2 regions of the Stieleria sp. JC731 genome follow, and region 2 is predicted to be linked to the other one. Evidence: riboswitches for the same ligand, from Rfam matches in the RefSeq annotation. Region 2 holds a riboswitch; the other holds the start of a gene.
What was found. Region 2 has a riboswitch for cobalamin ahead of LOC67_RS04425 (DUF1559 domain-containing protein). Riboswitches for the same ligand answer to the same signal wherever they lie in the genome.
Positions count from the first base shown of each region.

Region 1 (15,831 bases), 360 kb from region 2:
GCGAACTATTGAGAACCAAATCGGTTAGACCGATGATCGCGTTCATCGGAGTTCGGATCTCGTGACTCATGTTCGCAAGGAAGTCGCTTTTCGCTCTGGAAGCTCGTAACGCGTCTTCGCGCGATTGGATCAACAAGGATTCTTGTTGCTTTCGTTCGGTTAAATCGACAACGACGCAAAGGGTGAATAGTTCGTCGTTGGTGCGGACAGGAGTCAGTCCGATCTCGACAGGGAACGCGCTACCACGACTGGTTTTCGCCGTCAGGTCTTTACCCGCCCCCATCCGACGAACGGTCGGATCATCGCGGTACGATTGCTGATAATCGTGATGGATTTCACGGACGTTTTCGGGGAGCAAATTCCCGATCGAGTGTCCGACAAGGCGGCCATCGCCGTACTCAAACAGTTTTTCCGCCTGATGGTTCGTGAGAACGATTTTACCTTGTTCGTCAATCATCAACATCGCCACAGGTGCGGAGCTGAACACCTGCTGTAGCAACTCTTCGCTTCGCTGCAAGATATCCTTGGCTTCACGAAGTGCCCGGCTTTCGTTACCGAGTTGAAATCGCATTTCGTTGAACTGTTGTGCCAGGATTCCTAACTCGTCGTCGGAATTGCTATGGACCGGCGCATCAAGATCGCCAGCGGCAAGACGTGCCGATGCCTCTGTCAGTTCGACAATGGGAGCCGAAAGCCGTTTGGCGATCCAGTTGGAAATGATGGCAGTTGCGATCCCCAAAATGATCGTCATCAAGATCGATAAGGTCGCGATGAAATTAGTCAACTGCGAGACTCTGGCTGACTCGGATTTCATCAACGTCAAATGGTGATCACTTAGCTGTTCCAAAAGGCTGGTCAGTTCGTTGGCGATCGGTACCGCTTCGGTGTTCAATCGATAACGCGCGACATTCCAAGGCTGAGTGTCTTCGCTGCCGATCAATTCATCGCAAAGAGCTCGATAGGCAGACAGCTCGCGGTGGATCAGGGCGACCAGTTGACGTTGTTGATCATCAAGTTGGTCTTGGTTGTCGATCAGGAATTGCAATTGCCTTTCGACAATCAAAAGCCACTGGCTAAGTTCACTGGTGTCGATTTCACCTTCTTGGTCGATGAATTGAAGCGGTATGTTTTGGCTACGGGTGAAAAAGCCTCGGATGTCAGCCATGGCGGCCAGCAGGGCATGTCGGCCTTCGGCCGGGTGGCGTTTTTCCAGATCGATGGTAGCCGTAATTGAGATGAAAATCTGGTCACCGATCGGTCGCAGATGATCGGTATAGAAAACACGCAGCGGCTGGTTGCCAGGGGTGTTCGCGACGTCTTCGATCCACCACTGCGTTTCACGTAGCCGTTGCAGCGATCGCTTTACCTGTTGGAGGTCTTGGTACATTGACGTGTCGCCAGCCGTTCGGTGTAACTCCGATAGGTGTCCGAACGCGGGATCAATCACGTCATCCCAAGCGTGTAAACGTTCCCTTTGGAAACTTTCGTCACCCGAAACGATCCAGCCACGCAGCGATGCCAGTGACTCTTGGACACCGGTGACAATTTCCATGGAATCTTGCGCTGCTGGCGCACGGAACTGCGTCAGGCGAATCGTGTGCTTGCGCAGCGTCAGTTGCAGAAGAAAAACGACGACGAGGCCGATCAAGCCCAACATCGCGATCGATAGGTGTGATCGTAGAAGTTGGCGTCGAAGCGGTTTTCGAACCTGAGTTTTCTCGCGGGGGCTCTGTGCGATATCTTGATCGATCATGGCTATTGCTGATTGCTCGGCGAATCAATAGAGCCAAGCCATTCCGGGTGCGCTGTGCTGTACTGATCAATCTTTTCGAGTTGCTGTTTCAGGATTCCTACACGTTGAAAAACATGTGCCGGGAATTTACGCCCAGATGAGTAGACCTCTCGTGGGGGCAACGCGTTTGGCAATCGTGAATGAAGGTATGCCAATTCGGAAACCACAAGCGACGCAAGGTTCAGCACGTCGCCAGGTTCGATTTCAATGTAACGTTGGTTCCGTGGCTCGATTTCAAGAACTTGCAAGCCTGACTTCATCGCGAGATTGCGGATCTTTTCCAAGCAGTCGAGCAACTCCGCATACACATCGGCTGGCATTTTGTTGGGCTCGAACTTTGGTTCCAATGGCATCACCTGCCCGGAATCGGTTTGTTCCAGCAAACGAGACGTGTAGCTAATGCCCACGGTGACTTGTTCAAACACCTCACTTGGTGAGATGCGCTTATCCAGCAGGTAATTGAGCTTTCGGTTCGCCAACACAACCGACTCAAACAACTGTTCCGGCGAATGCTCCGTGATAGAAGTCACAGTCAAGTTTGGACTGGAAATTTGATAACGTTGTTTGACGCTGTTGATCCGATCGATCGTTGCTTCGACCAACATCATGACGTCAGAGTATTGGTTCGATGCCGTTGAAGGCGGATTGCTGCGTAGATGTTTGCGAGTGTGGTCAAATGCGAATCGATCCGCGATCCGAAAAAGAACTTGCGATTGGAAATAGATCTCCCGAGGTCCGACATTGCGTGCAATGAAGTCCGACTGACTATGTCTCTGTCGGCCCATGTAATCAGCGATCGCATCGAGGTCGGTATGTACTTGCAACATTCGACCAATGATTTGATTGGCAGTGATCGGATTGTTCGATTGCAACGGCGCGGTTTGATTGATCTCCTGCGACGTATGCTGTGGGGTAACCTGTTCCGACTCGCTACCGGGGCTTTCCGTCGGATCGCCTCGGTCAGCAGCATTCGAAGTCGTAGCTGTGACCATGAGGCACAGCACCACGAGTGCAGTTGTGATCATAAGTGCAGGCGGAGACGCCAGAAGAACGCTTTCTAAGCGCGGCCAATCCCGGTGTCTTCTTTGATCACCTGAGCAATCTTTGATCGGGTTGGTAGCCAGCCGACGCGACAGCCATCGTAGATAGATAGTTTTCATCTCGCGAACTCGTTTCTGTTCAGAAACTTCCTGGGGCGTGCGGAGAATAGAGGATTCGGGAGGAAAGCTTGTTGCTGTTTTCGCTACAAGTTTCCCTCTTTGCTGGCATTTCCTCCGACGCCGATTTCGACGGTGGTAGGCTCGTCCAGTCCTCTGCAACATTGAAAGATAAGGCGCTCTTCGGGGGGCATACCCAAAGTGTCCTAAAACCCGATGGAACGTCGCCCGGATTGCGTAGGGAAAGGGTGAGGTGGTTGTAAGGGAGGATGTGGCGCCTCTAGGGCGGTCAGGTGTTTGACTCCCCGCTATTGTTTGTTAAAAAACAGCGAAGCTGACGCCGTGTGTTGGCGCTTTTCTTTGAATGGAAGGGTCGATGGAAGCAGAACCAGGGCGGGGACATCATGTTCCCTCGGAAAAACAACGCCTGTTACTAGACGATTTCATCAACCTGCACTTCGCATTGCGTTCACGGGTCGAACGAGAAGGCGCCGAACTTCAATCACTCGTGATGCAGTCGCTTGAAGCACGAGCGGGAGGCGTAGCGTTTCCAAGCAGTGATGGTGGTGAACCGATTGAGTCGGCTCCCTTCTTCAAATTTATTTAGAAGCGAAGCAGCTTCCGTTGATACCCAGCCCCGCGACTGCTTTTTAGACACTGTGCTTCGTCAAGCAGAAAGCTTGGCAACGCGGAATCGATTTCAAAGCTGTCTGATACTCTCGACTGTCTGGACTGAAGCAAACAGATTCAAGCCGGAGTGTACGTCACCGAAGACTTAAGACGATCCCTTGATCTTGTCGCCGCCCTCGAGAACTGCGCGTTTACTACAAATGTTTCGCGAACGGCAAGGCGTTGATTCAAGCCTATCGTGATCGTGCGTTTATGTGGTTGATATCTTTGACTCGCGGTGAATGCCGGATTTCCATCACGACAAAGGCGAGACTAACAGCGGTGATTCCAAGTAAACCCATAATCATGGTGATCTCCCTGTAAGAGTTATTCAGCTGATACCACATGATGCAACTGCTATACCAGCTCAACTAGCAGAGCTTTTGAGATGGTTCTGCTGCTCGCTGCGTCTAAAAGTTGGAACTGATCTCAATTTGATACTTGGCGATGCAATCATGCGTTCGTCGGAAATTACTAAACCAACGATCGGATGTTCAGCTGTGAGTGCTTCTGCAGAGCTACCACTGAAGACTTCCCGCGGACTGGTATTCGGTTACACGCGTTTCAAAGAAGTTCTTTTCTTTTGAAAGGTCCATTGTCTCGCTCATCCAAGGAAAGGGATTGCTGGAGCCGTACTGTTTTGGAAGACCAATTCGTTCGAGCCGGCGATCGGCAATATGTTGGACGTAGTCGCGGAACAGATCCGCGTTCAGTCCGAGGATGCCCGTTGGTAGACAATCGGAAGCGTATTCCAATTCCAATTCAACGGCTTGGCGGACGCGCTCAATCATCTGTTGCTGAAAAGTTTCCGTCCACAACTCGGGATTTTCGGCCTTGATTCCGTTGATTAGATCGATCCCAAAGTTTAGATGAATCGTTTCGTCACGAAGGATGTATTGAAACTGTTCACCAATCCCTGTCATCAAATTCCGTCGATGGAATGAAAGCACCATCACAAAGCCGGTGTAGAAGAAGATCCCTTCCATGATCAGGTAGTAGCCGATCAGATTTTTGAGAAAGGCTTGGGCTCCTTCGACAGTTGCTGTGGAAAAATCGGGTTGCATGACCTCCGTAGTCAGTTCGGTTTCAAAGGCGTCTTTCTTCGCAATCGAGGGGACTTCGTGATACATGTTGAAGATTTCGCCTTCGTCCAGTCCCAAGCTATCGACAACATACAGGAAGGTGTGCGAGTGAACTGCCTCCTCAAATGCTTGGCGCAACAAGTACTGCCGACATTCGGCGTTGGTCACATGTCGAAAGATTGCCAAGACAAGGTTGTTTCCGACCAAGCTTTCTGCGGTGGAAAAGAATCCAAGATTGCGCATGATGACACGACGTTCGGCACCGGTTAGCTGATCGCTGCGCCATGTTTCGATATCTTTGGTCATCGGAACTTCAGTCGGCATCCAGTGGTTGGCACAACCATTGTTGTAGTGTTCCCACGCCCATTGGTATTTCAGCGGCATCAACTGATTGACATCCACTTGGGCACAATTGATCAAGCGTTTGTCGGTGGCGGCGAATCGTTGGTTCATGGTTCTGGTGTGTTGAGACAAAGAGCGGGCTTAAACTCGGGGATCAGTTGGAATAGGGCACGTTGATCGGACGCGTAGCCATACAGCGAGAGATAGACGTGTCGGTAGTTGGATTGGACCGGCTAAGACGAGATCGTCTTGCCCAAGGTGAGTTGCGTAAAAAGGGCCGTTTCGATTGGGTAAGTCGAATCCGCCTGCGTCAGTCAGAATGATCAAACTTCCATCGGGCTCGAAACGCTGCCACGATCTCGCAACACCCGGAACGTGTTCCACTCGAAAGGCGCGTTCGATCCACTGTTGATAAAATCGCATCGTTCATGTCGATTGCTGAAGCAACAAAGAACTGGCTTCATTACTGCTGAGAGTCACTTCTGAATAGATCCCATCCGATGCCCCACCGGATAGGTCTTCAGCTGATCGGCGCGTTACTGGCAGGCCTCACACTCGGGGTCTTCAAGGCTGCATAGATTCGCAGATGCTGGGTCTGCTCGATCAACGCGGATCTCTGATGAAGAACTGGACGACTTCATCCAACGCGGCTGGATTCCGTGGCGATTGACATCCACCGTTGACTTTTCGACCTGAGTCGCGGCAAGCGAACGAAGGTAGTACGTTGTCTTCAAACCACGTTGCCAAGCCAATTGGTACATCGCGTCGATCGCTTTGCCGCTTGGATGCGATACATAGAGGTTCAGCGACTGGCCTTGGTCGATCCACTTTTGCCGTCGGGCGGCAGCATCGATCAGCCATCGCGGGTCAATTTCAAACGCGCTACAGAACAACGCTTTAACGTCGTCGGGAATGCTTGGCATTTCCGCAAGAGTTCCGTCGTGATATTTCAGTTCGTCGAGCAGTTCAGCGTTCCATAGACCTCTTTGTTTCAATTCATCGACTAAGTCGTTATGAACTTGGATGAAGTCTCCAGACAGATTGCTTTTCGCGTAGAGGTACTTGTAAGTCGGCTCGATCGATTGGGTGACACCGATGATTGTTGATATCGTTGCCGTGGGAGCGATCGCTAGGCAGTTGCTGTTCCGCATCCCACAAGCCGCGATCTGCTTACGGACGATCTCCCAGTCCATCGTTTGACGTCGATTGACTTCAATTTCCTCACCACGTTCGGCGGCTAACTGTTCGATGGTGTCGATCGGCAATAGACCACGGTCCCACTTTGATCCTTGGTAGGTCTCGTATGTGCCTCGCTCTTCGGCCAGTTTTGACGATGCCAATATCGCGAAGTAGCTGATCGCTTCAGAGCTTTCGTCAGCGAATTGCATCGCGTCTTCGCTGGCATAGCTAAGCCCCAGTTTTTGCAAAGCATCTTGGAATCCCATCATGCCCAGACCGACAGGACGGTGTCGAAGATTCGCGTTGCGAGATTTCGGTGTCGGATAGAAGTTGATATCGATGACATTGTCCAGCATCCGCATCGCCGTCGTGATCGTTTGCCGTAGCAACGCGTGATCAAATTCTCCGTCGATGATGTGAGCCGCCAGATTAATGCTGCCCAAGTTGCAAACGGCCGTTTCGTCTTCGTTCGTGTTAAGCAGAATTTCGGTGCAGAGGTTGCTGCTGTGAACGACGCCAGTGTGGTCCTGGGGGCTGCGGATGTTCGAAGGATCTTTGAATGTGACCCAGGGGTGGCCAGTCTCGAACGTTCTGGTCAGAAGTTTCCGCCATAGTTCAACCGCACTGACTTGACGAAATTGTTTGATCAATCCGATGGCCGCTTGTTCTTCATAGTGTTCGTATCGTTCTTTGAATGCCACGCCATAAAGGTCATGCAGGTCCGGCGTCTCATTGGGGCTAAAAAGGGTCCACTGCCCTTCTTCGCGAACACGCTGCATGAACAAGTCAGGAATCCATGCGGCGGTGTGCATGTCATGGGTTCGACGACGATCATCACCCGTGTTTTTTCTTAGGTCCAGAAACTCTTCGAAATCCAAATGCCAGGGTTCAAGGTACGCACAGACAGCGCCCTTTCGTTTTCCGCCTTGGTTGACAGCGACCGCTGCATCATTGACGACTTTCAAAAACGGGATGACGCCTTGGCTGGTACCGTTGGTGCCTTTGATCAACGATCCCGTCGCCCGGACACTAGTCCAGTCGTTGCCTAGCCCGCCCGCCCATTTCGAAAGCATCGCGTTGTCACTGATACACGCGAAGATGTCTTCCAGGTCATCTTGCACCGTTGTCAGATAGCAACTGCTCAGCTGCGGGTGTTGTGTCCCGCTGTTGAACAATGTCGGTGTGGCGCTGGTAAATCGAAACGACGATAGTAGGTCGTAAAACTCAATCGCACGGTCGGTACGATGCGATTGCGGTTCGGCGAGCGCAAGGCCCATCGCGATTCGCATCCAAAAGTACTGTGGCGTTTCGATGCGTCGTCCATCGACATGCAGCAGGTACCGGTCGTAGATCGTTTGGACTCCCAAGTAGCGAAACAGTTGATCGCGATCTGGGCGAAGGGCTTCACGAAGTCGGGCGAGATCAAAGTCGCGGAGTTGGCCAGACAAGCGACCTTCACGAATCCCCTCGACAATCATGTGTTCGAAGCGATCACGATATTGGCGAGTGAAGTTGTCGGCGATTTGCGTGGTGCCCAACGCGTGGCGATACACAATCGAAAGCTGCAACGCTGCCGCCAATCGGTCGTAGGCTGGGTCACGTTCGATGCGACTGCGGGTCGTTAAAACGAGTGACCGTGCGACGTCATCAGGCGTCATGCCGTCGAAGCCACTTCGCACGACTTCGTTGACAATTTCAGCGACGTTGATTTCGATTGCGTTGGCTTCCGGAATAGCTTTTAAGTATCGCTCCATTCGATCCGGGTTAAATCCCACGCGAACGCCGGGTTCAATTTCTATATGAAACGCAAACGACGGCTGTGAGCTGGCTTTTGTGACATCGTCCAGTGAATCATCTTGATGGCGAATCGCTCGGATACGGGCTTGTTCGGTTCGATACAAGATGTAGCGACGAGACACTCGGTAATGCTGACGCTGCATGAGACCGATTTCGACGATGTCTTGGATTTGTTCTACGCCAAGTGACGTACCGGCTTCGGTCTGTTTTGCAATCTGGATAACATCGCTAACAATTGCCGCTATATCTGATTCGATGTCATGCGGAATCGACGATTCCGAAGCCACATTCAATTCGGCTGCGAACGCTTTGCGAAGGGCGGTCGCGATACGGTCAGAGTCGAAACCGACCATGCGGCCATCTCGTTTGCAAACGGTTAGCTCTGTTTGATTGGAATCATTCATTGCAAGTCTTCCTCGCGGCACCGGACCTGGTCCGGCAAGAAGTGATCAGAGAATTTGAAGATGGTTGACGAAGGGATCGCAGGGGCTTTCCGGTCCAGGCGTCAAGTAAGTTCTGCAGCTTCGCACGAGTTACCGCGAAGCCCGCTAGGAGGCTGGCTGCAACGTGGTCAGACACAGATAGTCATATTGCGAGAGACGATCGCGTTTGTAATCCAAACAATCCGCTGCAATCGATCCAGCGGCGGAGATTGTGGAGGCCATCATCGGCGGCTTAATTGCACCGCTATCGCATTGTTTCGGCCGAACGTCTTTGGCGAGCGTTCTGCACGATTGTGCGTTTCTGTTGACTATTCGATGACGACCAACGACCAATCTCCTCGCGTGTGCGTCCACAGCCTAGGCAAACCGCTTCGGTGTTCAATTTGCAGACGCCATTGCAGGGTGATGCGATTGGCTGAATTTCAGCTCGAAGTGACCGTTCAGAATCAATTTGTTCGTTGATCATGTCGACCATCAGCCTTTCGATGTACGTTTTCTTCGCAGTGAAACACCAACAGTCACAAATCCGAGCAGGGCGAACGCCGAGGGTTCGGGGATCGCACTGACATTTAAGACTCCGATCGCACCTGTTGAGAGTCCGACGTAGTCAAAACCAGCGGAGTTGGCTGTCACCCAGTTGTCGAGAATCGGATTGCCCAAAGAATCCCGTGAGATACCGTCGATGGGGAATCCATTTTCATCCAGTAGTTCACCGCTGCCGACGACATCAACCAAACGCACGTAGCCAATGTTGTTGAGGTCTAACACGCCGCTCAGCACTAGTGTGTCGCTTTGAAGTTCTTCAAGATCGAACGGCGTTCCCCAGTTTGATGCGTGCTTTCCAGCAAGGTTGTAGACATTGGATACGTCGAAGCCTTGGAACGCTCCGCTTCCAGCGCTAGCTGCCGTATTCAATGAGATCGACGGGAATCGCAAAAAGTCAGACCCATTGCTAGATACTTCGACGAACGCGAATTCGGCAAACAAAGAAGTGCTACCACCGAATCCGAAACCGTTTTCAAAGACGGCGAAGTCTGCACCGATTCCATTGACGATTGGTGAATCAAAACCAAGTGTGATGGATCCGGGTTGGTCGATACCAATAAACCCATACGTGTCCGACGTGTCATTGACGTCTCCGCCATACAAATCCGTGAATGAGCCTGCGTGCGCGTTTGTCGGTTCGGTGCCGATCTCGGGTTGGTATCGTTTGTCAAAACCGCCTAAGCCCTCCGGACGTGCGATAGGACTGTACAAATCACCTAATGAAGCAAAGCCTGAACTAGGGTCGTTCAAACTTGATCCCACACCCGGCGCCGGTGCATAGTCAACGACACGCGATTCAAAGATAGAGATTGCTGATCGGGCGATTGGGTTGTCGACCGCGCCCTCCGTGATTCCGGAATATCCCGAGTACGGGCCTGCTTGTTGTGCTGATGTTGAAGTCGCAAAGGTGACGATCGCGGCAAATGCCAACATGGCTTGGCGATGCGGTGACAGCGAAATGTTCACGGTAGGTGATTGATTTGAAGGCGACGCTTCCGGCAGCGGTGTTCGACCATCTGCGTTGCATGCAGCAATGCCGCTATCACAGCAACAGCGAAATGCCGATACAAAACTTGAGCGTCGCGATAACTTAAAGAGATGCGTCAACGATCAACAATCTTGAAGATTGCGTTCGTTGCAACGACCGCCCCAATCCAGGAGGGCACTAAGCCGTCTTGCCTTTGGTAGGTCTTCTGACTCACCACCTTTCCCTCTCACTCGTGGCCTTCTCATTTCTCATCAGCATCTCTGCAAATAAGAAACAATGGCTATTGAAGAATCGAGTGACGGATGCGATCGAGTAAAGATCGCGGGTGGCATACAGCGGCCGGACCGTCCCGGAATTTCACCGGAGTTCCCTGTTCACCAGCACACACACGATTCGCAATGCTGGTCACCAAAGGCAGGCAGATCCTATCGCAGTTGGGAATGCTGTCAAGCAGATTTTTAACGCTCATAGAACTCGGGGCCCGCGCGTCGTCTATCACGATATTGGTTTCCTAGCCATCGTGAAGTGTAGGTAATGTCAGCGAGATGGTCTGCCCTTCCGCTATCTAGACGGAACGCTTGGCATAGCGATTGCATCTTGTTCCAGTTGGCGTTTGACATGGTCGATCGTCAGACAGCTGGTTCAAAAAATATGCAGCATTCAAGTGAACTGCAGGGATCGGCTGTTCAGCAGTTTCGATACAGACCGAGGTTCAGACGTGCGTATCCCAGAAAAAAGCAACCATGAATCTCGACCCCATGATGTTTTCTGCATTGCGGCATCAATGGGTGGTATTGAAGCCATATCCGAATTGTTGTCGTATCTTCCGGGCGATTTTCCCGGGTCGATTTTCATCACACAGCACACATCATCGATTAGCCGACGCACGTATCTGGCCGACATTTTTGGACGAAGGTCAAAGTTGCCTTGTCAGCTTGCAATTGATGGCGAGCGGTTTCAAAAGGGGCATATTTATGTTGCCGTCCCCGACCGGCACTTGCTGATCGACTACGACACGGTTCGAACCACGGTTGGCGCCAAAGAAAACTACGCACGACCGGCGGCCGACCCGATGTTCCGTTCTGCCGCAGTTCATCACGGCGGTGCATCGGTGGGCATCGTTCTGACAGGAATGTTGGACGACGGTGCGGCCGGTTTAGAAGCAATCAAGCAGTGTGGTGGCAAGGCTCTCGTTCAGCACCCCGAGACAGCTGTTGCACCCGACATGCCTAGCAACGCGATGCGCTATTGCGAGGTCGACGGGATTTTACCGCTCGATGGCATTGCGTCTGCCATGTCATTGTTAGCCGAATCATCTGCCGGTGAATCCATACCCGCATCGCAATCGACGATCATGGAGCTGCAGTTCGCGATGACTGCCGAAAGCAACATACCAGCGGAACAGCGGATCGGAGAGCTGTCGCCGTACATGTGCCCAGACTGCAACGGTCAAATGTGGAAGGTCGAGCAATCCGCAATGCCACGCTTTCGATGTCACGTCGGGCATGCGCACACGTTGAAATCGTTGTTGGAATATCACAGTGACGCTGCCGAAAGAATGGCATGGTCATTGTTGCGAACGCTGCGCGAGAAAGAACGTTTGACTCGGCAACTCGCGGATGAAGAAAGGAGGATGCATCGCACGGCGTTTTCAAAGTTGCTTGATGAGCAAGCGGACCAAGTAAGTGAGCAAGCTGGTTTGGTTTCGCAATCGATCAAGTTGACTCCGAACATCAACAGCGTCGGTGCAAGGCAGGAAGACCCAGAGGTTTCACAAGCGTAGACCATCAACCGTCGGTAATGCGAAGTCGGCTCAGTGAGAATAGACCTGAGCCGTAAAGGCGCTAGCCGCGGTTGCGTTGCCTTTCTCATTATCAAGCTCGTACGAGGCTCCCGCCTCGTATGCGATGTCTCGCAGGCTCCGCCTGCACAGTGCATCCACCCCATCAACCGTCGCTAGCGCGAACGCGGCTCAGTATGTTTTTTCCTGAGCCGCAAAGGCGCTAGCCGCGGTTGCGTTGCTCTCGTCATCTTCAAAGATCTGTCAAGCACCACTCACTCAACCGTCGCTAGCGCGAAGTCGGCTCAGCATGTTTTTCCTGAGCCGTAAAGGCGCTAGCCGCGGTTGCGTTACTCTCATCACCCTCAAAGATCCGTCAGCACCACTCACCCAACCGTCGCTAGCGCGAACGCGGCTCAGACAACTCTTCCATACCCGCTGCATCAACAAAAAAGCCGAGCGATGAAACCATCATCACTCGGCCTTTTCGAACGTTAAACAGCACTGCGTTTACAGTTGTGATTCGATTGCCTTCACCAACGCACTGTCACTCGGTTTCGTAGGCGGAGCGAACCGCGCGATCAGCTTGCCTTCGCGGTCGATCAAGAACTTTTCAAAGTTCCAGCTTACCGAACCGGCACCTTTTGGCTTCACGTCTTTGCTGGTGAGATACTTATACAGATCGCAAGCGTCTTCGGCGTTCACTTCAACTTTGCTGAACATCGGGAACGAAACGTTGTGCTTGGTGCTGCAGAACGTTTTGATTTCCGCATCGGTTCCTGGTTCCTGGCCACCGAATTGGTTGCAGGGGAAACCGAGGATGACAAAGCCCTTGTCTTTGTACTTTTGATACAACGCTTCCAGGCCAGTGTATTGCGGTGTGAGGCCACATTGGCTGGCGGTGTTCACGATCAACACCACCTTGCCTTCATAGTCTTCCAGGTCGACCTCTTTGCCATCGATGTCTTTCATTTTGAAATCGAGAGCACATTCGTGGTCATCTTGTTTTTCCGCGGTAGCCATTGTCGTTAAGGCTCCGAAAGCCATGAGAGCTGAAAGGATAAAACGCATTGAAGATTCCTTTGGTTGAGGCGAGTTGTTGTGGAGGGGATGGTTCGCGGCAGGCTCAGACGTGTGGGATGCGTTGCTGTTCAGGCTCCCTGTCAGGAGTCCTAATGCTTCGTTCCATATGGAAATACGGGTTCGGGGCATTAGCCGACGGGCATCAGCCCCGGTTAATGCACTGAAACCGTGGCTAACGCCATGCGGCTAATCCTAAAATCGAGTTGGAACGAAGCACTCTTTCCACGGGCCAGCGTCAGTCTGGCGAACTTGTCGCATGATAGCGACTTGGCAATTGCCGCGCACGTGTGACGTCCGCCTGGCTTGTCTGCCGCCAAGGTCCACCCTGTCGTCGGTTGATCTGCTGTTGTGGCGTCCAGAACGCTATTGATCGCTTGGGTGTGGCTTGGAAAAACGCAAAAAATTTGTCAGTCAGGGTGACTCTGAGGGGCAAGCTGGTAGCAACGAGGGAGCGTGGGGATTAACTTTTGTTTCTCGCACGGAATTGCCAGCAACGTCTTGACCGAACCCGGTACCATCGGCAGCATTCCGGATCCCCTCCTTTAAAGTACTCCTTCTCGCCTTGTGGAGCTCCCCGAATGGAACAAGCACGTGGAAAATTGATGCTTGCCAGCTTTTTGACGCTGGTGGCTTCTGGAATTGGTTTTGCAACACGAACCGCTGCCGGAGGCCCGTGGGAGAGAGAATTTGATTTGGGCGGGGGCGATTTCGGTGCAATCCTTGGTGCCGGATTCCTTGGCTTCGGTTTGATGATCTTCTTCGGTGGGATCCTGGTCGAGAAGTTCGGTTACAAAAAGCTTCTCGTCTTGGCGTTTGTCTTGCACCTCGTTAGTGCGGCGATGCTGTTTGCCGCCAACCCATTGTTTGACGGATGGCGCGAATCGGATCCCGAAAACGCGACCAAGAATGTCTTCAATGTTCTATTTTGGAGTGCGTTCCTGTTCTCCATTTGCCAAGGTTTGTACGAAGCGGTGATCAACCCGCTGATCGCGCAGATCTATCCCGAAAACAAGACACACTACCTGAACATTTTGCATGCCGGTTGGCCTGCGGGAATGATCATCGGCGGTTTGTTCGCCGCAGGTTTCATTGGCGAAAACTGCTGGTTTGTTGAACTGCCATGGCAATGGGCACTTTCTAGCTTCGCAATCTTTGTGATCGCTTACGGCGTATTGATCCTGCCCGAAAAACTGCCCGATACCGTTGGTGAATCGTCGGGAAGTTTCGCGGCCGTATTCTCGTGCTTCGCTTCGGTGCCGTTCCTGGTGTTGATCGTTCTGCACGCTTTGATCGGCTACATGGAACTTGGTGTCGACTCTTGGATGACCAAGTTGATGGAGAACCTGTTGCCAAACTCGGTTCTGATCTTGGTTTACACCTCGGCGTTGATGTTCATTCTGCGTTTCTTTGCCGGGCCAATCGTTCACAAAGTCAACCCAATCGGACTGCTCTTCGGTAGCTCGGTCATCGCTTGCTTGGGCTTGCTGTGGTTGGGATCGCCAATTCAAAGTGTTGGCATGATCTTCGTCGCTGCGACCTTCTACTCACTCGGTAAAGCGTTCCTGTGGCCGACGATGTTGGGTGTCGCGGGCGAGCGTTATCCACAGAGTGGTTCGGTCGCGATGGGTGCCTTGGGGGCTGCCGGTATGTTGTGTGTCGGGCAAATCGCCGGTCCACGAATCGGTACCCAGCAGGGGTTCGAGATGAGCCAAAACCTTCAGGCAGAAGCGGCGGAAACGTTCGAGCGTTACGCCGATCCCGAGCCGGTCAGTTCATGGGGCTATGAATATCGTCCTTTGAATGCTGCAAAGCTGAATGCGGCTAACGGAACAGAGTTGGCGGAAGGCGAAGGCGTCGACGCCTCCGCGATTTCCAACGCGACTTTGATTCCTGAAGAGGAAAAGGAAGCATTGGTCGCCAACGCTGACACGGATATTCCAGCGGTTCAAGCGTCATACCTTTACGGTGGACGCCAAGCGTTGACTTTGACCGCGTACGTTCCAGCAATGATGGCGGTCGGGTTCCTCGGCTTGATGATCTACTTCAAGTCCATCGGGGGCTACAAAGTCATCACCCTTGGTGGCGAAGAAAAAGATCACGAGTCGGCTGACGACGCATTGGATCAGCCGGTTCCCAGCGAGTACTAATCCCGCTTGATCCGGATCGAATGAACTAATGACGCCCCGTCAATTTCTGGCGGGGCGTTGTTTTTTAGACATCGGACAATGAACGCGCAATCCTTTCTGCCATCGGCGTTGCGACGGAGTTTCGGGCGGTTTCTAGAAAGAACCGCCCGACCGGCAAAGGCCCCCTGAGCAATCGAGGCCTGAGCGTCTAAAATCCCGCTTTCTTCTAGGCCAATTTCCCCTATTTTCCCCCTCAAAGTCTCGTGCTGCGAACACACACCTGCGGCGAACTGCGCAAAGAACACGTCGGAACCGAAGTTACCCTGTGCGGTTGGGTCGAAAATCGACGCGATCACGGCGGAGCCGTCTTCATCGACCTGCGAGACCGTTACGGTTTGACGCAAGTTGTGATCGGCCCCCCCGAAGCCGGTGCTGCACAGATTGATGCCGCCGGACACGTGCCGATCGAAAGCGTGATTTTGGTGCGTGGAACGGTGGCCAACCGCTTGGAAGGCAAGACCAACGAAAAGCTGGCGACTGGCGAAATCGAAGTCCGCTGTCCCGAGCTAAAGGTCCTGAACGCTTGCCAGACCCCACCATTCACCCCAAGCCAAGCTGACTTGCCGGGCGAAGACTTGCGGTTGAAGTATCGCTTCTTGGATTTGCGTCGTCCCGAAATGCAACGTGCGATGGTTCTGCGAAGCCAGATCGTCAAGACGATGCGCGATTACTTCGCCGAGCACGACTTTATTGATGTCGAGACGCCGATCTTGGGCCGCAGCACCCCCGAAGGTGCTCGCGACTACTTGGTCCCTAGCCGCGTTCACCCGGGCAACTTTTATGCGTT
Region 1 covers NZ_JAJKFQ010000001.1:1,700,928-1,716,758, forward strand. Annotated here, with positions in the region: gene LOC67_RS05775 (response regulator) at 1-1,753, opposite strand, end outside; gene LOC67_RS05780 (hypothetical protein) at 1,756-2,784, opposite strand; gene LOC67_RS05785 (hypothetical protein) at 3,326-3,556, shown strand; gene LOC67_RS05790 (ribonucleotide-diphosphate reductase subunit beta) at 4,137-5,174, opposite strand; gene LOC67_RS05795 (ribonucleoside-diphosphate reductase subunit alpha) at 5,579-8,422, opposite strand; gene LOC67_RS27695 (DUF1289 domain-containing protein) at 8,706-8,936, opposite strand; gene LOC67_RS05800 (PEP-CTERM sorting domain-containing protein) at 8,936-9,973, opposite strand; cobalamin riboswitch at 10,173-10,423, opposite strand; gene LOC67_RS05805 (hypothetical protein) at 10,454-10,615, opposite strand; gene LOC67_RS05810 (chemotaxis protein CheB) at 10,714-11,778, shown strand; gene LOC67_RS05815 (glutathione peroxidase) at 12,286-12,798, opposite strand; gene LOC67_RS05820 (MFS transporter) at 13,437-15,005, shown strand; gene aspS (aspartate--tRNA ligase) at 15,248-15,831, shown strand, end outside.
Region 1: another riboswitch for cobalamin. It lies ahead of LOC67_RS05800 (PEP-CTERM sorting domain-containing protein); the one in region 2 lies ahead of LOC67_RS04425 (DUF1559 domain-containing protein).

Region 2 (15,831 bases):
CTTGCAATTCACAACTACCATGGGCAGTTCAAGCAGATGCCTGCCAACCATGGTTTGCGCACGGACTTGATTCCCGGGCAAACGCCGCCGTCGGGGCCCTCTTGGATGACAGTCATTTTGCCGCAGTTAGAACAAAGCGCCGCGGCCGAAAAACTGAACTTTAGCGGGACAGACTTTAGCGAAGACTCCATCTATCCCAATCGCAACTGGGAAGTGATGAGTCAGACACAGGTTCCCACCTACAACTGTCCTTCGAGTGCGTTGGAGCGTTTTCGGTTTCAAGAAACGAGCCAAGCGACTCGAGATTTAGATCCGGATGCACCCAACAGCTATCAAGTGCAAATTCCTGACTACGTCGCGACCGTCGGCTACTACAACCCTCCGGGATCAAACACGTTTTCGTGGGATCGTTACTACGCTGGTAAAGCAACATGGTCCTGGGGATGGCTGCAGGACGACGGCTATATTTCGATGTTGAACAATCGATTTAGCGAACGCCGATTTTCGAGCATTCTTGACGGTCTAAGCAACACGATTGCGGTTGGTGAGCACGGTTCGGAACTGCAGCACTTCGATGGGAAGCGTGAAGATTCGCGTCCAGGTCGAGGCCCGGGTGGTTTTTGGGCTGCACGTCCAATGCACTTCGCATGGAGTGCTTATCACGGCAAAACGGCAAACGTCACCGTTCCGAGATATCCCAACAACAGTCTGTACTCGGGGAACTGGACGCAGAACGGCGAGCACACGTTGCATAACGGTTTTCGTTCACAGCACATCGGCGGCGTCATGTTCTTGCTCGGTGATGGTTCGGTTCGATTCATCTCCGACAGCATCGACTTTGACAACATCTTCACCGCACTGAATGGCCGCGCCGACCACTTCAACTTCGATCAAACCTTCATGGCTCAATAACGATGCGTGTTGATCGACGTCCCACCTCAAATCCCACCTACCCTTTCGACCAAGGTCAAATGAAATCCAAATTGGCTTCTGTTTTGTTTTTGCTCTCTCTATCAAGTTTTGCCGTGACCGGATGTGGTCCCGGCGGACCTGAATTGGGCCAGATTGAGGGCAAGCTGACGATCGACGGCGAGCCCGTCAAGAACGGCAGTATCGAGTTTGTTCCCATCGGTGGTGGACGCCCTTCGTTGGCACTGACGAACGAAGAAGGCTTCTACACCGCCTATTACCTTCCCAACCAACCCGGTGCGTTAACTGGTAAGCATCGGATTCGTTTTGAAGTTGCCAAGGGAAAGCCTGGCGATCCCGGATTGGTCCGACCCAAACGCAATGGCAAGCGTCCAACTGGGGAAGTGAAACTAGAACCGAGCGAAGTGGAAGTCGTCTCCGGTGAAAACGAAATCAACTTTCAATTGGTTGATGCAACCTAATGTGACTTCTAAACCGGAGGGGCACCGGTTGATGTCGCGCCTATCGCGGCAAGCTTTTGGCAGCTTCGTTCATTGTGGTTGATGAGCGTGGTTGCCTGGAGCTTGCCGCTTTGCTTTTGATTGGTCGCTTCGTGCGAGACTATTCGGCGTTGTTCTCCAAGCAATTCAGAGAATGGCCAACCGGATATGACCGATGTAACTAGCTGCCCTTGATCGCTTTGTCGCTGATGTCTTTTCGGCACCAGGCACCTTGCCAACGAATCTTTTTGACGGCGGTGTAGGCGTTCAACTTTGCCGTGCTGATGGAATTGCCAATCGCGGTAACGCCTAGAACACGGCCACCAGCATTGACGACCTTTCCGTCCTGTGTCGTGGTTCCGGCATGGAACACTTTGACGTCCTCGACTTCGTCGGCTTCGGCAAGGCCAGTGATTTCAAGACCTTTTTCATAGCTGCCGGGATAGCCTTCACTGGCCATCACCACGCAGATGCTTGGGCGATCATCCCACTCCAGCGATCCGATTTCCGCTAGCTTGCCCTCGGCGGCCGCATAAAGGACTTCAAACAAGTCGCTTTTAAGCCGCATCAATAGCGGTTGGCATTCTGGGTCACCGAAACGGACGTTGAATTCCAATACCTTCGGGCCGGCACTGGTCAGCATCAGTCCCGCATAGAGAACGCCTTTGAAAGGCTTACGTGCGCGTTTCATGGCGTGCACAACGGGAACCAAGACATCGCTTTCGATGCGTTCAAACATCGCTTCATCAACGATCGGGGTTGGGCAGTATGCACCCATGCCGCCGGTGTTCGGACCTTGGTCACCATCAAAAGCTGGCTTGTGGTCCTGGGCAGCAGGTAGTGAGATGATGGTTTCGCCATCGGTGATTGCCAAAACGCTCGCTTCCTGTCCGATCAAACGTTCTTCGATGATCAGTTCGTTGCCCGCTTCTCCGAACTCTTTTTGACCGGCGATACGGTCGATCGCTTCCAGTGCGTCGCGCCGGGTCTCGCAAACGATCACGCCTTTACCGGCGGCAAGTCCGTCCGCTTTGATGACAACGGGAACCGGTTCGTTCGGTTCTGGATATTTGTCCTTGATGTATCTCGAGGCATCTTCGGTACCGCGGAATGTTCGGTAGTCAGCGGTGGGGACGTCCGCGGTATGCAGCAGGTTCTTACAGAACACTTTGCTGCCTTCCAGTTCTGCGGCGGCTGCGGAGGGGCCGAAGACTCGCAGGCCCGCTTCTTCGAACGCGTCGACGATGCCCAACACCAAGGGGGCTTCCGGGCCGACGACGGTCAAGTCGATCTGGTTTTTGGTTGCGAACTGAACCAAACCGGCGATATCGGTTGCTTCGATTTCGATGTTGGTTGCTTCTGTCGCAGTGCCTGCATTGCCTGGGGCGACAAACACCTTGGTCACCTTTGGGCTTTGCCCCAGTTTCCAAGCCAATGCGTGTTCACGACCACCGTTGCCAACAACCAAAACTTTCATCAAACCTACCCTAATGGGCCGAGCGAGGGGATACGAAGGCGTATCGGGAAGAGCTGCCAAGTCAAGCGAACTCGGAATTGGTGATCCGGAAAGTCGCCTGGCAGGACGCGAATTTATTCACAAGCTGTCCGCTGGCAATGCCAAGTGCCAATCTGCTGCACACAGTTTCTGCGCGGAGCGTTCCCCGTCAATCAGGTAGGGGGCGAACATGCGGGGTGTCGGGCAGGAGATTGGAGAGGGAGTCGGTGGGAAGTCGGCACGGCGGAGCGTGCCGGGTACTTTGGTGATAGTACCCATCACAGTCCCTTTGATGCCGGGCGTTGTTTTTGCTGGGGTGGGTTTTGTGGGAAGTCGGCACGGCGGAACGTGCCGGGTACTTTGGTGATAGTACCCGTCACAGTCCCTGTGATGCCCGGCGTTGGTTTTGTCGGGGTGGGTTTTGTCGGGAAGTCGGCACGGCGGAGCGTGCCGGGTACTTTGGGAGATAGTACCCATCACAGTCCCTGTGATGTTCAGGCGTTGGCTCTGCTGGGGTGGGTTAGTGGGAAGTCGGCACGGCGGAACGTGCCGGGTACTTTGGTGATAGTACCCATCACAGTCCCTGTGATGTTCAGGCGTCGGTTTGCCGGGCTTCCTCATGCATTGTTCATGACATGAAGACGTCTCCGAATTCGGATATCCCGTCTGATCGGTGACAAAAGCGGTCGTGATGGAAGTTAGGTTGACTTTAGTGTTCTTTAGCGGTGGACAAGAACACCTTTGTGCATATAATCCTAAGAGTCCCGCCGGGAAACGTTATCTGTCGCCATCTCTTCTTCCCACCTCCATGGCGACGCGGATCCCCGACGACTTGTTTTAAAAAGGCGGCGTCCGTCAGAGCTCCCCACTCCCTTGACGGTCGTCGCCTTATTTTTTGTCGTCATGTCTGTTCGTCTCCACACGTCAGCACTTCGCTTGCGTGGCTCGCGTGACTAAGATTGACGCGTCAAAAACTTCCCCACCCAGGAGTAGAAGTGTGAAACGTTCACTCTCGTTCTTTCAACGAATGATTGCTGCCGGTTGTGCTGTGGCAGCTGTTTCGGCGTCTGTATTAACTACCCCCGCTGCGGCAGAGACCGGAACGTTGCGGATGACCTTCAAGTTGAAGGGCGATGCGCCAAAGGCTGGCGTTGTCAATCCAAACGTTGACCAGGCTTTTTGTGGTAAGAACCCAATTCCAGATGAATCGCTTGTTGTCAACGCTGACAACAAAGGCATTCAGAATGTCATCGTTTACGTCTACACAGGACGTCGTGGCACTGAATTGCCAAAGATGAAGTTGGAACCCGTGACTCACGTTTTGGCCAATGAAGATTGCCGATTCGAGCCTCACGTGTTGATCGCGAAGAAAGGCGACACCATCAAGGTTACCAACCCTGATGAAGTGACCCACAACGCGAACTTCCAGTTCTTCAACAACCAAGCTCAAAACTTGACCGTGCCTCCGGGGCAGTTCGTCAACATCGAGCTGAAAGATTCTGAGCCAGCACCAACACCAGTGGCTTGCAACATCCACAACTGGATGAAGGCCCAGGTCTTGGTTGTCGACCACCCATTCGCCGCCGTCACCGATGAAAATGGCGTTCTGGAAATCAAAGGCTTGCCTACCGGCGAAGTTATTTTCCGTGCTAACCATGAAACCGGTTCGCTGAAAGACGTCATTGTCGACGGCAAAGACACCAGCTGGCGCAGCAGCCGCTTTGAAGTCGATATCAAAGCAGGCGTCAACGAAATGACTGTCGAAGTCCCAGTCGACGCATTCAAGTAGTCGATTGGTCTGATCTGTCGGGGGGAACCCCGCACACTGCTAATAAAGCCGGACTCGCGATCGTTCGTGGGGCCGGCTTTTTTCCTTGGCAGATGGGAGCGAATTGAAGCCACTGCGATCCCAGCGAAGCCACAGCGGCTCGGTAGCTGCGACAATTTTTTGCAATGACCAGGTTTAGCCAGTTGCCTTGGTTTCGGTTAGGCTACCGACATGAAAGCCTTGCGTACGATCTTCCCCGTCGTCGCGACCCTGGGGGCAGTTGGTTTGCTGCTCAGTGGCTGTGATTCGACGGTACAGCGATTTCCATCCAACCGCGTTCATCAGCTCGTCGTCCAAACGAGTCGTGACGTGGCGACCGATGCTGCGATGACGGATGTGCAGCAGGTGGTGACCACGTGGTTCGGAACGCCCAACGCGCCGGTTTGGCCAAGCGACTGGATCGAGAATAATGAAGGCAAGCGATTGGTTGATCTGGAAAACTTGAAGCGAGCTTCCGGGCGCGTTTACAGCGACAAACAAAACCGTCACTTCGGCTTGTACACCGAGCACTGTGTGACATGTCACGGGATTGCCGGTGGCGGTGACGGTCCGGCATCATTGCTACAGAATCCCTACCCCCGTGATTTTCGTGCTGGCGTTTTTAAGTGGAAATCGACCGAACGCAACGCCAAGCCGACACGTCAGGATCTGCAAAAATTGCTCGTTCGCGGCATACCTGGAACTGGAATGCCATCCTTTTCACGCGTCGACATCGACGATCGAAACGCCATCGTTGACTATCTGATCTATCTTGCCGTTCGCGGTGAGTTTGAACGAAAGTTGCTTTCCGATGCGGTGGATGAACTGGGCTATGAGGACACCAAGCCCGATGACGATGCAGATTTGAAGGCACTCGTTTCGATCACACCAGAAAGCGTCGCTGGCGGTTCATTGCCGGTCGCTTTGGAGGTCGCCCAAGATCGTCTGAACGAGATCGTTGGCGATTGGGTTGATGCCGACCAAAAGGTGATTCCGGTCCCCGAGGAGAGCAAGTTTGATTCGTTATCGGTGGATCGTGGTACGGCTTTGTTTCATGCCAAAGCCGGAGGGGTTGTGAACTGTGCTGGTTGTCATGGCCCCGAAGGCGATGCGAGCGTCACAACGGTTGATTTCGATGACTGGACCAAAGAGTTCACGACGAAGCTTTCAATTTCACCAGAGGATCGGGACGCGGTGAAACCGTTTCGAGCTGCCGGGGCACTGCGTCCACGTCAAATCTTTCCGCGAAAGCTAAGTGACGGCGTTTATCGAGGCGGTGCCCAGGGCGAAGCGTTGTATCGACGAATCGTGTCCGGGATTGCGGGAACCCCGATGCCCGCCGCACCGGTTGGTAGCGAAGCGAGTGAAAAGCAACTGTCGCCCCAACAGGTTTGGGATTTGGTGCACTACGTTCAGACACTCGGCGGCGTTCCGGTTCCGTCCGAAGGATCCTCGTCGGTGGAAACAAACGCGGACGTACCGCTGAACCGACCTGGTGATCAACAAGCCCCGGTAAAAGATGCACCCGTGCAAGACGAGACGGGGGCACAGCAATGACTCGAGACCACTATCGCAGTATCGGAGCGATCATCGGATTGGTTATTGGCTTCTCGTTGATGATTGCCATTGGTCTGGGAGGCGTGATTTACGGTGCCGTTTTCGGTGCAGGTGGGGCGCTGATTGGCGGAATCCTTGGCGAGCAGGTATATGGCCCACGTGATGGCAGGTAACTCGGTGACATCGATCAATCCGAATGAGCCACCGCAGGCATCGCCCTGGCTGCATCGTTTATGCGTGTTGGCGGTCTGTCTAGTTTGGCCGCTGATTTGGGTCGGCGGTTTGGTGACCACGTATGATGCTGGCATGGCGGTGCCGGATTGGCCAGGTACGTATGGATACAACCTGTTCTTGTATCCCATTTCGACGTGGATGTTTGGCCCTTTCGACCTTTTCATCGAGCATGGGCATCGCTTGCTGGGAGCCGTGGTCGGTTTTGTCAGCATCGCAATTGTCATTGCCGCGTTTCGGCGGGAGCAACGCAGCTGGGTCAGGGGGCTTGCCGTAGCGATCTTGCTGGCCGTTATTTCGCAAGGCGCGTTAGGTGGGGTGCGTGTTTTACTTAGTGACCGCACCATCGCGATGATTCACGGTTGCTTCGGACCCGTCGTTTTTGTGATGTGCTGTATCGCAGCCTCGGTAACAGGGCCTCGCTGGAATACCAGACTCTACCGCGAGAGCCATTGGTCGGGTGGGCGAAAGCTTGGGTGGTTTGTTGTCCTGGTCGGCGGGCTGGCCGTGTTGTTCAGCTACACACAGCTAGCATTGGGGGCACAGATTCGGCATGTCCAGCCTTGGACAACTCCGCGGATGTTTACCCTGTTGGTGGCCACACACATTACCAGCGCGTTTGTTTTGTGGGCTCTGACACCAGTTTTATGGCTTTTGGTGCGTCGATGCGGCGATTTGACGCTGTCCAGGCTTAGTGGTTGGTTGATATGGTTTGTGGGCGTTCAAATCCTGTTGGGAACGGGAACCTGGATCGTCAATTACGGATGGCCGACGGTGTTGGCCTTTTTGCCGGTTGGGCAAGGTTTTTTGGTTCAGTCCAAAGGGTTCATTGACTCGATCATCGTGACTGCCCATGTCGCGTTCGGGTCTTTGATTTTGGCGACGAGTGCGGTCGTGTTATTGCAGGTTTTTCGCCAAAGAAATTTGGCGAAGGCAAGTTCGTCGGAAACTCTGAGCGACGTCAACCAATCGAATGATCAGAGTGCGGGCGAGTCCGGCACGCGAGATACGGTCCTGGCATCGAATTAATTGCATTGAATCAAGCAGAGCATGTCTAGCAATCTCTTTATCGCCGAGCCCACCCTTGAAGTCGCAGGCCAAGGAGCTTCGATTGGGGGTGAGTGTTCCGTCGGGTTATTGGATGCCGAAGAGGCTCGTCGACCTGCATTCAGTCAGCGGCCGCAAGCTCGATCGGTTGATTACACCAGTGAAGCGGTTGCGGAGACACGTCTGATTAATGATTTGGTCCAGCTGACCAAGCCGCGGATCGTTGTCATGATTCTGGTGACGACCGTCGCGACAGCCATGGTTGCAGCTGGCGGTTGGGTTTCCATTGGGCCGTTGTGCCTGCTTCTGCTCGCAACCGCGATGGTTGCCGGTAGCGCCGGTGGTGCGAATCAGATTTGGGAACGCGTGATTGATCGACGAATGGCGCGGACTGCAAATCGACCACTGCCTTCATCGCGTATGTCGACAGCGTTGGCGACAGCCTTTACCGCATCAATCGGAACTTTGGGGACTGCGATACTTTGGTTGGGGTTTGGCTACGAGCCTGCTCTTGTCGGTTTGGCAACGTGGGTGCTGTATGTGTTTGCCTACACGCCAATGAAAACGCGAACCTCTTGGAATACGACGATGGGAGCGATCGCTGGGGCGCTGCCGATGTTGATCGGCTACACCGCGTTCGGCGGATCGATTAGCAGTTTGACCGGCTGGCTGTTGTTCGGTGTGCTTGCCGCATGGCAATACCCGCACTTCATGGCAATCGCCTGGCTGTATCGTCGGCAGTACGCCGAGGCTGGATTTTGCATGACGACCACCGTCGAGCCCACGGGGATTTCGGCGGCGGTGCAAAGCGTCGTTGGGTCACTTGCGGTAGCCGTTTGCAGCGTCGCGCTGTGCTTCCCCAGCGATTCGATCGTTCCATCGGCTTTGGCGACAGTCGCCGTTCTGGCAGCGACGCTGCCAATGTTCCGCGCGTCGGTCGGTTTTATGAAGAGCCGCGATGATGCTACCGCCCGACGTTTACTGCGATCGTCGTTGTTGGTTCTGCCAGCCGTCCTGGCGGTCGTCACGATGCGCGTCTTTTGGTGATTTTGACTAAGCTGCAGTCGGCGTGTCATGTGACGACAGCTCGCATTCAAGTTCTGCGAGTCTGGCGAGTTCAGCAAGTCTGGTGCGGTCAAACCAAGAAACTGGCTGATTTGAGCAGCTTGCTAAGAACATCAGCATCGAAAGGCGAACAATGAAGACTACCGGAAGTATCGTTTTGATCCTGGTCCTCGGGGTCGTTCTGGGGTTCATCGGTCGATCGTTTCGCCGTCCAGCATCTCCGCCCGGTCCCGCCCCAGGTGAGCCGGTCTTTACCAATGAGGTTGCTCCTGGTGAAGCTCCGTTGGTGACCGACAGTTCTGAAATTGAAAACGACGAAGTGATTCGGCCGGCGATTCCAGGTTTGCTGACGAGCTTTGAGTTGACCGAACGCAGCGGCAAAACCGTCAGTAGCGAAGATCTACTCGGTCAGCCCTATGTGGTTAGTTTTTTCTTTACGACATGCCCTAGCGTTTGTCCTCAGCAGAATCAAAAGTTGAAGATGCTTGCTGAGAAGTACAAAGGCAAGGGTGTGAAGTTCTTGGCGATCTCGGTTGATCCGGAAACCGACACGCCGGAAGTGCTTCGCGAATATGCTGCTCGGTTCAATGCCGATCAAGAGCAGTGGTTGTTCCTCACTGGTGACTTGCTCTACATCCGCCGTATCGCGGGTGATCTTTTCCAGCAGCCTGTCAACAAAGGTTTCCACACGGAACGGTTCGTTTTGGTGGATCCCAAAGGTAACGTCGAAGGTTTTTATAGTTGGCCGGAACCGAAGCAGTTGGAAAAGCTGCAGCAAGCAATTGATGAGATGATTTGAGATGTGGGAGACGCTCGCTACAGTTCTGCCTCACTGCACCGCACTGTTGAATACGTCGGCGACGATTGTGTTGGCGATGGCGCTTGTGAATATCAAGCGTGGCAAAGTGAAGGTTCACAAGAAGCTAATGCTGATCGCGTTGGGGATCAGTGCCGCGTTCTTGGCGCTGTATCTGCTTCACAAGGTGGCGCTGTTTCAGACCACAGGTGAACCCAATAAGCGATTCCCCGCGGATGCACCGCAGGCGGCTAGGTACACTTATTTTTCCATCCTTGGGACGCACTTGTTGTTGGCGATTTCGGTGCCATTCCTCGCGCTGCGTGCGGTGTACTTGGCAAAGAAAGGTCGCATCGTTGCGCACAAAAAGCTAGTGCGTTGGGCCTACCCGATTTGGATGTATGTCTCTGTGACCGGGGTTTTGGTCTACCTGATGCTTTACCAGCTCTACGCGGCATAGAAGCCGCGAATCGATGTCAAGAAGAAGCGGGTGTCAGTACCACTTTGGCTGGCCTTCAGTGGGGCCAGCTTTAATTGGGTGTCAGCTTGCGCCGGTTGCTTGCTGACTTGAGCTGACTAGGTACTAGGCTTTTGAGGCACCGACGTAAGCCATGCGAAGCAGGTGTAGGACTTCGTCGTACATCTTATCTTCTTCGTCTGTCGTGTTGCCTTTTGTCTTTTCCTGCAGCATTTCGAGGGTGTCGATGAAATGCTTGGCCATCATCAGGTCGGTCGACTTTTCGTTGGTGACCGGATTCGCCATCACACCCAGAGCCACCATCGCTTGGCTGTAAAAAGTGCTGATGAGCATGGCCAGTGAAGCTGGCGGCAGGTTGCCGGTGGGATCGTTCGATTCCGCTTGCTCCGCCGGGGCAGTCTTTTCTTGTTCGACTTGTGATTTCCAGTCGTCGTCGACAACCAATTCTGGATCGTTGTTTTGTTCGGACATCGATGGTGTAGTTAGGAACGAGTCGTTGAAATGGGGGCAGGTGTGCCGCTTGGTTAGCGATCGCTAACGGCAGGGTGGTCCGGTGAGCGTCGTTCGCTGGCGCGGTGGATGGCGGCTTCAACAAAGCCCGCAAACAGCGGGTGTGCTTGAAGCGGCTTGCTCTTGAATTCCGGGTGGTATTGTACGGCAACAAACCAGGGGTGGTCTGGCAGTTCGACGATTTCGACAAGGTTGCCGTCCGGGCTGGTTCCGGAGATTAGCAAGCCTTCTTTGGTGAAGGCATCTCGGTAGGCATTGTTGAATTCGTAGCGGTGGCGGTGGCGTTCGGCGACTTCTTCTTTGTCGTAGCACTGCCGAGCTTTGCTGCCTTCGGAAAGGATCGCCGGTTGGCTACCAAGTCGCATCGTTCCGCCCATTTGCGTGACGTTCTGTTGCTCGTCGAGCAGGCAGATGACCGGATCAGGTGTGTCTTTGTCGAATTCGCTTGAGTGGGCTTTTTCAAGGCCGCAGATTCCGCGGGCGAATTCGATGACAGCGCACTGCATTCCCAGGCAGATGCCGAAAAATGGGATGCCACGCTGGCGTGCATAGCGGATCGCTTGCACTTTGCCTTCGACACCGCGTTCGCCGAACCCGCCGGGGATCAGGATGCCGTCATAGCCGGATAGCAGCCGTTCGGCGCCTTCACGCTCGATGTCGCTACTTTGGATTCGGCCGATGCGGATTTGCGCCTGGTGGTGCATGCCGGCGTGGTCGATCGATTCGTAGATCGACTTGTACGCGTCTTTGTGTTCGGCGTACTTCCCGACGACAGCGATGCTTAGCTCGTGACGAGGGTTTCGCAGACGATGCAGCAGGTCCGTCCAGGGGCTGATGTCTAGGGCTTTGCTGGGAAGGTTTAGCCGTTTGACGATCAGTTCGTCTAGTTTGTTATCGACCAGAGAAATCGGTACTTCGTAAATCGAGAAGTCCTTGTCTTTCTCTTCGATGACAGCTTCCGAAGGCACGTTGCAGAACAGTGCGATTTTGTCGCGTTCTTCGCGACTGATCGAGTGTTCGCAGCGGCAGACGAGGATGTCCGGCTGGATACCGATTTCGCGGAGCTGGCCGACGGAGTGTTGCGTCGGTTTGGTTTTCAGCTCATCGGCAGCTTTCAAGTACGGCACCAGCGTCAGGTGCATGTACAGCACGTTTTCGCGTCCGACATCCTGAGCGTATTGGCGGATCGCTTCCATAAAGGGAAGGCTTTCGATATCGCCGACGGTCCCACCGATTTCGGTGATGACGACGTCCGTATCGTCGCTGGCCATGCGAGCGATTACGGATTTGATTTCGTTCGTGATATGCGGGATGACCTGAACGGTCTTGCCTAAGAATCGGCCTTTGCGTTCTTTTTCAATCACCGACAGGTAGATCTGTCCGGTGGTGTAGTTGCAATCCCTCGTCAGAGGACTGCTGGTGAACCGTTCGTAGTGACCGAGGTCCAAGTCCGTCTCGCTGCCGTCATCGAGCACATAGACTTCCCCGTGTTGATAGGGGCTCATGGTACCCGGATCGACATTGATGTACGGATCCAGTTTCTGCATGCGGATTCGCAATCCACGCGATTCCAGCAGCATTCCAAGTGAGGCGCTAGTCAGGCCTTTTCCGAGTGAGGAAACGACCCCACCGGTTACAAAGATGTGTTTCGTCATGGACGCGGATCATACCGCGCCAGATGCAAACGTGAAGGTGTGCCTTGCGCCCATTGTCGTCTTTCATCCGATGAACCAATCGGCAGGCGGTAACAGCCTGCAAAGGTGCAGGTGAACTCGCTCTACTGGCCGCCGATAGTCCCTCGCTTCGGTACTGTCGGAGGATGACGTTTGCGGAAACTTTTCAGCGATGGCTTAGCATGACATCGCGTTTTTTCGATTGCGGAAAGCTTCCAAATCCGCGGGGGTGTCGATGCCGGATGCCGCGGGCCCAACGAAGGCGACGGAGACCTTTTTACCTGCTTCGATCGCACGCAGTTGCTCCAGCTTCTCTACTTGCTCCAAATGGCTGGGCGGAGCAGCCGCAAACCAACGCAGGAATGAGGGGCGATACGCGTAGAGTCCCAGGTGATGCCAGTAGGTGGTGGGGGCTTGGCCGAGTCGTTCGCTGGCGTCGCCATCCCGGTCAAAGGGCACGCAGGCACGGCTGAAGTACACCGCCCTGCCCTTCTCTGCCCCGTTTGCGTGGATCGAGCCAGTGGGGGAATCGTCTGCCGATTCGGAATTCCACGGCGCCATCACGACTTTGACGATACCGGGATCGCCAAGTGATTTCGGATCCGTGATTGGGGTCGCCGCGGTTGAAAAGTCCGCATCCGGATCACCGATCAAGGCATCGGCAACGGCATCAATCGAATCGGGATCGATTTCGGGCTCGTCGCTTTGCACATTCACGAATAGGTCGACATCGGGCATTTGGGCAGCGACGAATGCGATGCGGTCGGTTCCACTGGCGCAGTCCGGTGGCGTCATGATCGAGCGGCCGCCAAAGGAGCTGACTTCTTCGGCCAAGCGAACGTCATCGACTGCGACGATCACTCCTGCGGACGCCGATTTGGCTTCGCTGGCAGCTTCATAGGTGTACTGCAGGACCGTCTTTCCTGCGACTTTTTGCAACAGCTTCTCTGGGAGTCGGGAGGAAGCCAGTCGGGCCGGTAGCACGATTTGAATCTTGGTCATGGACGGTTTGGATCGTATGAAGGCGACGGCAAGTGAATGATCGATCGATCCCGAATAAGTTGACAGGTCGCTGAAGGCAGTTTAACTTTCCGAGCACAACGGTTGGTGGTGAGACGGTCGATTTGTGTTTCGACCGTTTGAACAGGGAATGTGGTGTAAATCCACGACGGCCCGGCCGCTGTAACTGATGTTTGAACAATCTTGCCAGTGAATCACAAGTGGTCTCTGGCCGCCGTCGTGCAGACCACAGTCGTACAGGCAAATGATTGTTCAGGTGATCGCTCCACTCTTTTACGCCATTGTCCATGGCCCGTTTCGCCGGATTGAAGCGAATCGGCCAATGACGAGAAGGCGGGGCTTGAGGTCATCCATCATCGGGAGTCAGAAGACCTACCATCAACCGGACGCTCGTGGACCTTCTTGGGTGAGGTCAGCGTCAATTCGCAATTCACAAGATTCATCAGTCGTCCTGACAAACGCGATATGTCGCGCCGTGAATACAAGCTGTATTCGACGTCGCGGCAACGATCTCGCTGGCAACCGGTCCTGATTGGTTGCTGCCGTTTCGATCGAAATCGCTTGGTCCAGAATCGATGTGGTATTGCGGAGGCCCTATCGGCTGATTCCTGATCAGCGTTCGGTCATTGATGAACATGACTCATAAACCTCTGCGCTATCGTCGGTTTCGCGCCGTCAGTGGCTTCACCTTGGTGGAGCTGTTGGTGGTGATGGCGATTATCGGCATCTTGGTTTCACTGCTGTTGCCTGCGGTGCAATTCGCGCGTGAAGCTGCGCGGCAAGCGAGTTGTCGAAACAATCAACATCAGATCGGTGTGGCGCTTCACAACTACCACACCATTCATCGTTCGCTGCCGATCGGTTGTTTGGAATGGCGTGCTTGGGGACAGCCTGCCACGAGAAAGAACCTGGCATGGTCCGCGATGCTGCTGGGATGTCTTGGTGAGCAGACATTGTATGACGCGGTGGACTTCGAATCGGCTTTCGATTCACCAGCCAATGCCGAGGCGGCTGCAGTGCCAGTGGGAACCTATTTGTGCCCCACCGAAATCCCCGACTTCAACGGGCGAGCGGATATCAGCTATGGCGGGCTGTACGGCGAGCGTTTGGTCGACCGACGGAGCGACGATGGCCTGTTCCTGTATGACCGTGTGATCGCGTTTCGTGACTGCTTCGATGGCTTGTCACACACGATCGCGACAGGTGAGGACATGGTCGGGCCGAGCAGCGAATGGATTAATGGCGGCAACGTCTTCGTGCAGGCTCATCCGATTAACGACGACCGTGCTTTGGCGATCGATAACGAGATCCGGTCTTTGCATCCCGCAGGTGCCATGGTTTTGTTCTTAGATGGCTCTGTCCATCTGCTTAATGAATCACTTGATCAAATCGTCCTAGGGCAATTGATCACCCGAGACGGTCGCGAGGTGATTGCGGCCGATGCTTACTAATTGCGTACACATTTTTGCAACCTGATTGACCTTTAATTTGAAACTGAATCCATGAAACGATTTATTGTGCCTGCGATGACGATTGCCATTTGCCTGTTGCAGGCCGCAAGCGGAAGTGCAGAAACCGTGGTCGACTTTGAAGACCTGAATTCATACGACGCGACGCTTCCTGAAGTCTTTGGAATGCAAATGCTTGGCGGCGGCGATGTCTACAACGGCTATGGGCAAGACGCGCCCACCGGTGCATTCACCAGCAAGGGTGTCAGTTTCGCTACACAGCAATACGGCCCAGGTTTTTCCTACTCGCGTTATAGCAACACGACCGACCCAGGGTTTACAAATCAATTCGCAGCCTTGCCCGGTGGTGGGTCCGATGGCGCCGGCGGTGCAGTCGTTGGTCAGAACTACGCAATGGTCAACACCGGAACCGCGACAACACCAACGGGGCAATCGCTCAGTTCGGCTTCGCTGTACTTCGATGACCTTGTTGACTTGGCGTCGATCGACATTGCGAATGCGACTTACACCGCGCTCTATTTCCGCGACGGGATCGATGGATTCAGCACTGGGTTAGAATTCTCACCCGGTGACTTTCTGTCATTGACGATGACTGGGTTCGATGCTTCGGGCGTCAAGACAGGAAGCGAGACGATCGACCTTGCCCGTTTCGATGGTGCGGTTTTCGATACCGATGACTATCTCGAAGGTTGGCAAACGGTTGACTTGAGCGGTTTTGGGCAATCCAAGTCATTGGCTTTCTCACTTGAATCGAGTGACTTTGACACAACGTTCGGATTGAACGTACCTGCCTACGCAGCGATCGATAACTTGCGTTTCATTACTGCGATCCCGGAGCCATCTTCGTTTGCGTGTTTGTCTGTCGCGCTCGTTGGACTCGCGCTGCGTCGTCGTCGCACAGCCTAAGCGGCTAGCAGCTGTTCGACGGTGGAACGCAGCAGCGATTCACCGCCGAACCGCATGCCCAGTTTTTCAAGTTTATCGGTGACGATCGCATTCTTGGCTGTCTTCTGAGGGCCTTCGATCGTCGCCGAACTGCCGGTCAGTTCTTTCGCGATGGTAGCCACTTCGTAGTCGCTAATCATGCGATCGCAGCAGTTGAACGTTTCCCCGCTAATTTCGGCGTCGGCGTTCAATAATAGGTGGCAAGCTTTTGCGACATCTTGTGCGTGCACGCATTTGCTTCCGCCGGTTGCCGAAACGCTTTTGCCGGCGGCGACATTTTGAGCCAGTTCATACCACTTGGATTGGTCGATCGGGTTGGCTGCACCGTA
Region 2 covers NZ_JAJKFQ010000001.1:1,337,769-1,353,599, forward strand. Annotated here, with positions in the region: gene LOC67_RS04360 (DUF1559 domain-containing protein) at 1-912, shown strand, start outside; gene LOC67_RS04365 (carboxypeptidase regulatory-like domain-containing protein) at 972-1,391, shown strand; gene purD (phosphoribosylamine--glycine ligase) at 1,591-2,886, opposite strand; gene LOC67_RS04375 (methylamine utilization protein) at 3,902-4,693, shown strand; gene LOC67_RS04380 (cytochrome c) at 4,904-6,268, shown strand; gene LOC67_RS04385 (hypothetical protein) at 6,265-6,441, shown strand; gene LOC67_RS04390 (COX15/CtaA family protein) at 6,419-7,528, shown strand; gene LOC67_RS04395 (protoheme IX farnesyltransferase) at 7,550-8,593, shown strand; gene LOC67_RS04400 (SCO family protein) at 8,745-9,410, shown strand; gene LOC67_RS04405 (DUF420 domain-containing protein) at 9,412-9,867, shown strand; gene LOC67_RS04410 (DUF1844 domain-containing protein) at 9,991-10,356, opposite strand; gene LOC67_RS04415 (CTP synthase) at 10,410-12,050, opposite strand; gene LOC67_RS04420 (3-deoxy-manno-octulosonate cytidylyltransferase) at 12,246-13,070, opposite strand; cobalamin riboswitch at 13,168-13,483, shown strand; gene LOC67_RS04425 (DUF1559 domain-containing protein) at 13,724-14,539, shown strand; gene LOC67_RS04430 (DUF4465 domain-containing protein) at 14,591-15,463, shown strand; gene LOC67_RS04435 (NAD-dependent epimerase/dehydratase family protein) at 15,460-15,831, opposite strand, start outside.